2 regions of the Marinobacterium sp. YM272 genome follow, and region 1 is predicted to be linked to the other one. Evidence: predicted binding sites of a transcription regulator. Region 1 holds the regulator's gene; the other holds the start of a gene.
What was found. Region 1 encodes PhoB, which activates phosphate uptake and scavenging genes when phosphate is short. Its sites were predicted from a motif close to TGTCATANNNNTGTCANA; they were not measured.
Positions count from the first base shown of each region.

Region 2: a site for PhoB is predicted at 1,636-1,653, ahead of ACQUQP_RS03330 (choice-of-anchor I family protein). Genes of this name have one in related genera too.

Region 1 is NZ_CP194171.1:326,064-329,484, forward strand. It holds gene ubiA (4-hydroxybenzoate octaprenyltransferase) at 85-969, shown strand; gene phoB (phosphate regulon transcriptional regulator PhoB) at 1,084-1,779, shown strand; gene phoR (phosphate regulon sensor histidine kinase PhoR) at 1,812-3,116, shown strand; gene cysZ (sulfate transporter CysZ) at 3,113-3,421, opposite strand, start outside.
Region 2 is NZ_CP194171.1:706,508-709,928, reverse strand. It holds gene ACQUQP_RS03330 (choice-of-anchor I family protein) at 1-1,529, opposite strand, end outside; gene ACQUQP_RS03325 (amidohydrolase family protein) at 1,954-3,327, shown strand; gene ACQUQP_RS03320 (GlcG/HbpS family heme-binding protein) at 3,339-3,421, shown strand, end outside.

The DNA of each region.
Region 1 (3,421 bases):
CTGACCCCGTCTCATCGGTACAATGCAGGAAAAATTATAATAAACGTGCTTTTAACCCAGGGGCACTTTTAACCAAGGGGCAGTATGGCTATGTCGATGACCAACAGCAGCTCAGCGGGCAAGCTCAACACCTATATTCAGCTGATGCGAGCCGACCGCCCCATCGGCACCTACCTGCTGCTCTGGCCCACGCTCTGGGCGCTGTGGATCGCAGCTGAGGGTGTGCCGCCCCTGCACCTGCTGATTATTTTCTCAATGGGGGTGTGGCTGACCCGCTCCGCCGGCTGTGTGATCAACGATTACGCCGACCGCCATTTCGATGCCCACGTGAAGCGTACCAAGGACCGCCCCCTGGCCACCGGCCGCGTCAGCGAAAAAGAGGCACTGAGCCTGTTTGCCGGCCTGATGCTGGCCGCCTTTGCGCTGGTGCTGTTCACCAATCAGATGACCATCCTGATGTCGTTCGCGGGCCTGGCGCTGGCCTTTATCTACCCGTTCATGAAACGCCACACCCATCTGCCCCAGGTGTTTCTCGGCGCCGCATTCGGCTGGGCGATTCCGATGTCGTTTACGGCGGTACAGGAGCAGCTGCCACTGATCGCCTGGGTCATTTTCCTCGCCAAGCTGGCCTGGACCGTGGCCTATGACACCATGTACGCGATGGTGGACCGGGACGACGACCTGAAAATCGGCATCAAATCCACCGCTGTCCTGTTTGGCCGCCATGACCGGCTGATGGTGGGCCTGCTGCATATCGCCGCCCTGATGCTGCTGCTGATCGTCGGCGCCATGGCGGGACTTGGCGTCTGGTTCCATCTGGGGCTTTTCGGCGCTGCCGTGCTGTTTATCTACCAGCAGTGGCTGATCCGCGAGCGCGAACGCATGCCCTGCCTGAAGGCGTTTCTGAACAACCACTGGGCCGAATTACTGGTACTTGTGGGCATCATCGCCGATTACGCGCTGGCCTAAAGAGCGCTATCCCGACCTTAAGTCGCCTGATTCTGCTATTGTCATATTTGTGTAACGCAAACGTCTTGTAATAGTCGCGATTCACAACAGCAGAAATTTCAGAGGCAGTGACGCATGTCTGCATCAAAACGGGTTTTGATCGTTGACGATGAAGCTCCGATCAGGGAAATGATTGCCGTAGCGCTTGAGATGGCCGGCTACGAATGTATGGAAGCGGAAAATGCCCAGGAGGCCCACGCGCTCATCCTGGATCATAAGCCGGACATGGTCCTGCTGGACTGGATGATGCCGGGTACCAGCGGGGTCGAATTCGCCCGCCGCCTGCGCAAGGATGAGGTTACCGCGGACATCCCGGTCATCATGCTGACCGCCAAGACCGACGAGGACAACAAGGTGAAGGGCCTCGAGGCCGGCGTCGACGATTACATTATCAAGCCGTTTTCACCGCGCGAGCTGGTTGCCCGACTCAAAGCAGTACTGCGCCGGGCTACCCCCAAGGGCGTGGAAGAGCCGGTCACCGTTGACGGCCTTTGCCTCGATCCCGTTTCCCACCGGGTTACCGCCGATTCATCACCGGTCGAGCTTGGGCCGACGGAGTTCCGCCTGCTGCAGTTTTTCATGACCCACCAGGATCGCGCCTACTCCCGCAGCCAGTTACTCGACATGGTCTGGGGCGGAAACGTTTATGTCGAAGAACGCACCGTAGATGTGCATATCCGCCGCTTGCGCAAAGCACTTGGCGAACGTCATGATTACCTCGTACAAACCGTTCGCGGTACCGGCTACCGCTTCTCTTCTCAGGTCGCCTGAACCCCAGCCGCGGCCAACGGACACGAGGTTTTATGCGTCACACACGCACACCGATGAACCTGCCCCTGATCGGAGCAGCCCTGGTAGGGCTGGGCGCCGGAGCCCTGCTTTCCTATCCGGGCTGGGGCCTGGCGCTGAGCATGCTGGCATGGAGCATCTATCACGCGCGCCAGTTCAACAAAGTGATGAGCTGGTTATCCCGGGAAGCAGACGATATGCCACCGGAAGGCACCGGCCTCTGGGGTGATCTGCTGGATCAGCTGGCAAGACGCCGCAAACGCGCTGTCGCCCGCGAAGACAAGCTCAAAGCGGTGATCAGCCGCTTCCAGCAGAGCACCGCATCGCTCTTCGATGCCATCGTCATCATCGATCGCGACAACAACCTGGAGTGGTGGAACAAGGCCGCGGAAACCCTGCTTGGGTTCCAGGACAGCGACCGTGGCAAGTCGATCTTCAACCTGGCGCGTGACCCCCGCTTTATCCGCTACTACCAGAAAGAGCAGTACCAGGAACCACTGCAGCTGGTCTCGCCGATAAACTCTCATACTTTCCTGCAGCATCAGATCAGCCGTTTCGGCGATGGAGACCGGGTACTGGTATCCCGGGACGTCACCCGACTGGTGAAACTGGAGCAGACCCGTCAGGACTTCGTCGCCAACGCCTCCCACGAGCTGCGCACCCCGTTGACCGTGATTCACGGCTACGTGGAGACCTTTCTTGAACAGGATCTGCCGCGACCGCTGCATCGCGGGCTGTCGCAGATGCAGCACCAGACCACGCGGATGGAACGTCTGGTGGCGGACCTGCTGCTGCTTTCCAGGCTCGAAGCCACCGAACACATCACCGATCTGCACCCGGTGGGGATCCAACGGCTGATCGAGCAGATTCATCGCGATGCAGAGGAGCTGTCAGGGGATCGCGCCCACCATTTCCAGGTGGAGATCGAGCCCGGCTACCAGCTGCTGGGCCAGGAGCTGGAACTGCACAGTGCGCTCTCCAACCTGGTATTCAATGCGGTGCGTTACACTCCAGGTCCTGGCGAGATCAGCATTCGCTGGTGGGTGGATGATAAAGGGGGGCATTTCTCGGTCAAGGACAGCGGTATCGGCATTGATCCGATTCATATCCCCCGCCTCACGGAACGCTTCTACCGAGTCGATGAGAGCCGCTCTTCAGCCAGTGGTGGTACAGGCCTTGGGCTTGCCATCGTCAAGCACGTGCTGATGCGCCATGGCGCTCACCTGACGATCAAAAGCAAAACCGGCGAGGGCAGCACCTTCACCTGCCACTTCCCGCCGGATATGGTTCGCCCGGTGATCGAGGCGGTCAGCAACTAGCGCGTCACCACCTTTCCGGTGGCTGACGCACCCGCTGTTTTCAATTCGCTGTGTTCCTCTACCCAGTAGATGGTCGCTCCGACCACGGCTGCGGGCATGATCAGCAGGTTCACCAGCGGTATCAGCATGCCGACCTGCACCACCGAGCCAAAGCCCACTGCGGTGAAGCGCTGCGATTTCAGCAGGCGCTTCATCTCCCCGAAGCTCACCTTGTTGTTATCCATCGGATAGTCGCAGTACTGGATCGCCATCATCCAGGCACCGAACAGGAACCAGACAAAGGGCATCGCCAGGTTGATCACCGG
Region 2 (3,421 bases), 380 kb from region 1:
ACTTCAAACACGGATACGGTGCTGCTGACTTCGCTGCTCACAACCAGCCAGCCGCTGTTATCACCCCTGGCGACAAACAACAGGCCCTCAGGACCGACATCACCCACCTCATCCAGGTCGGCGAAGCTCACCGCCTTGGGCATGCCCGGACTGGTCATATCGTAAACGAAGAGGTCGCTGGTGCGCTCCATACCGATGAAGGCGTACGGAGTTCCACCGATGTTACCGACGGTGATCGACTCCGGCTCCGGACCCTTGTCATCGCTGCGGCCGTCTTCCCAGTAATCGGAATCCACATCATTCTTGGCGGCCAGTTTGAGCGTTTTTTCGAACGCATCACCGGAATCCCAGACCAGCTCCGCGTCACTGTTCCAGACGGAGAAGGAACGGGCACCGTAGGAGTACAGTTTTTCGAAAGCCCCATCACCGTCTTCATCACCGCGGGAGGTTGTGATCTTGAGGCGACCCAGATTCTCTTCCTGCTGCAGCTTTTCCAGGCTCATGCCGCGGAAGTTTTTGAACGCTTCCTCGTCCAGCACCAGGTCTTCGACACGCGCTTCTTCGGAGTAACCGTCGTAGTCGCGGGCGTCACCCTCGTTAGCCGAAAGGATGTAGACCTGATCATCGATCACCAGCGGCGCGATCGCATCCGGCATGTACATGCCCAGCACCGGCCACTTTTTCATGTTGATGGCATCATCCTTGTTGCTGGCATCCAGGGTGTTGTGTGACAGCAGATGATCCTTGAAGCCCAGGCTGACCACATCGGTCACTTCTGCGTTGGCGATATCGACAATCGCCAGGGCGTTGTTTTCCTGCAGGGAGACCCAGGCGGTGCTGGAGTCCGGCGATACCGCGATATATTCCGGCTCCAGATCCTTAGCAACCGTCGCACCGGGGCCGAAAACACGCACATCACCGGTCAGTTCGGCTGGATCGTTGAACTGGGTGAAGCCTGCAGTTTTAACCTGCCAGTTCTGGGTATCGATGATGCTGACCGAGCCTTCCGGATCAACGGTATAGGCATCGTTCGGCTCGCCTTCATTGGCAACCAGCAGGTAAGCGCCATCCGGCGTAAAGGTGAGCATATCCGGCAGGGCACCAGCAGTGATGCTGCGCTCATGGTTGCCGTCCAGATCGAAGATCACGACGGAACCTGCAGCCTGCTTGTTATCGGCCTCAACCGCGACGGCGACCCAGCCGCCATACACCGCCACGCTGTTCGGACCGCCACCATAAACCGACAGGTCGATTTCGGTTACGATGCCACTCTCTTTACTCATCGGCGCCAGCTCACCGCTATCGCTGACATCGAGAATACGCAGCTTGTTGTCACTACCGTTGGTCACGTAAAGGCGCTTGGCCGATTCGCTGTAGGCCGCAATCTCGGTACAGCCTTCGCCGTCTTCATCACCACAGATCTCTGTAAAATGACCCACTCGCGTGAAAGAGATATCAGCTTGTGCAGCCCCGGCAAAGGGAAGAGCGATCGCGACTGACAGCGCGGATGCAAGGAGAGAAGGCTTCATGGTCGGTCCATCCGTTATGTTTTTTAAAAAGGTCAGCCGCATAGCCTGAACATAAAAGATGACAATATGGTTATTGTTTAGCCAACGGCAGACGGTTTAACCCCCTGATCATCAACTTGTCACACAAGGCCCGATCCATAGGTCCCAGGATGATCTTCATCCCGCATCTGCCCCTCCCGCTCTTTGCGGGCATCGCTCTTTTCGAAATCCCGCCCCGCGTGTGAACCTCCGCCAACCGGAGTGTCAGGAACCCAGGCCCGCCATCGTCGTTGACGATGACTGCTACCCGGACTGTCGATTGGTCAGCTCCCCCTGAGGATGCGATCTTACCGAACCTGCGGGCCGAAACCTTTGGCACAACACCAACCGGATCCGGTTCGGCCTAACACCCTGCTAAAACTAAAAAAATAACAGGATCTTTCAGATGCCACGTACCCACGTTCTCTGTCAGCAGCTGTTCACCGGGCTGGAGGATAACGTCCGCCGCGACCAGACCCTGGTGATCGAAGACGGCGTGCTCAGCTATACAGGACCTGCCGCCGAGGCGCCCGCGCAGGCACCCGGCGATGAAGTGATCGACGCAGGCCAGCATTTCGTGATGCCGGGACTGATTGATGTGCACACTCACCTGGTCTTCGGCAACGCCAAAAGCGAAGAAGATATCGATCTGCACGTATCACCCGAATTTCGTGCACTACGCGGACTCTTCTTTACCCAGCATGTGCTCGCCGCCGGTTACACCTCGGTGGTGGTTCCGGGCGATGCCGGTCAGTGCAGTATCTCAGTACGCAACGCCATCGATGCCGGCATGTTCACCGGCCCTCACATCGCCGCCAGCAGCAATGTCATCGCCAACCGGCAAAGCCTCAACGACTGGTTCCCAAGCTGGGTTGGCACCCCGGAATACTTTACCGGCCGCCTCTGCGCCACCAGGGAGGCTCAGATCGCCGAAATCCGACGTCAGGCGAAGGACGGCGTCGATGTCATAAAAATCGCCATGGATGGCACTCATCGACGCGACAACGGCGAGCATATCGCCGCTTTCACCGAGGACGAAACCCGCGCCATGGTCGACGAGGTTCACCGCCTGGGGAAAAAGGTGGCGGTTCACGCCTACGGCCGCGAAGCGGTGCTCTACGCCGCCCGCGCCGGCGTCGATGTCATTTTCCATGCTTTCTTTCTGGATGAGGCCTGTATCGAGGCGATCCTGGAGTCGGGCAGTCACCTCGCACCGACCTTCACCATGCTGGCCAATAATGTCGAGTTTGCCGAAGACTACGAGGCATCGACCCGGTCGGGCTACGCCGAGATGCAGCGTCGGGTCATCGACATCGGCTGTCGCAATCTCAGGCGTGCGCACGAGGCCGGTGTCCCCTTCATGACCGGCAGTGACTCGGGGTTTGCCATCACGCCCTACGGCGAATGGCACGCAAGGGAGATCGAAATCCTGGTCGACTGGCTCGGTTTTACGCCAGCAGAGGCACTGCGCGCCGCCACTTCGGTATCAGCGAAAATGCTGCCGGCAAGCAGGAGGGTTGGCGCGCTGGAAGTCGGACGGCAGGCAGACTTCATCCTGGTGGAGGGCTCGCCGCTCGACGATGTGAGGATTCTGCAGGAGCGCGACCGTATCAGGGGCGTTTTCCTCGGCGGCCGACGCGTCGAGTCCAGGGTGCCGGGATACGATCCAAACCGGGTCAGCGATTTCAACACCGTCAAGTGGTCCGAACTTCACACCCGGGCACGTGCTATGTCACTTGGCAAACGCTCCGCTACAGGCAACCCGCTGCAAGATATGTAAGGAGATCGATGATGAACAGACTGACACTGGAAATGGCCTCCGCGCTGGTAGACGCAGCGCTCGCAGAAGCGCGCCGGCTTGAACTGGCGCCGAT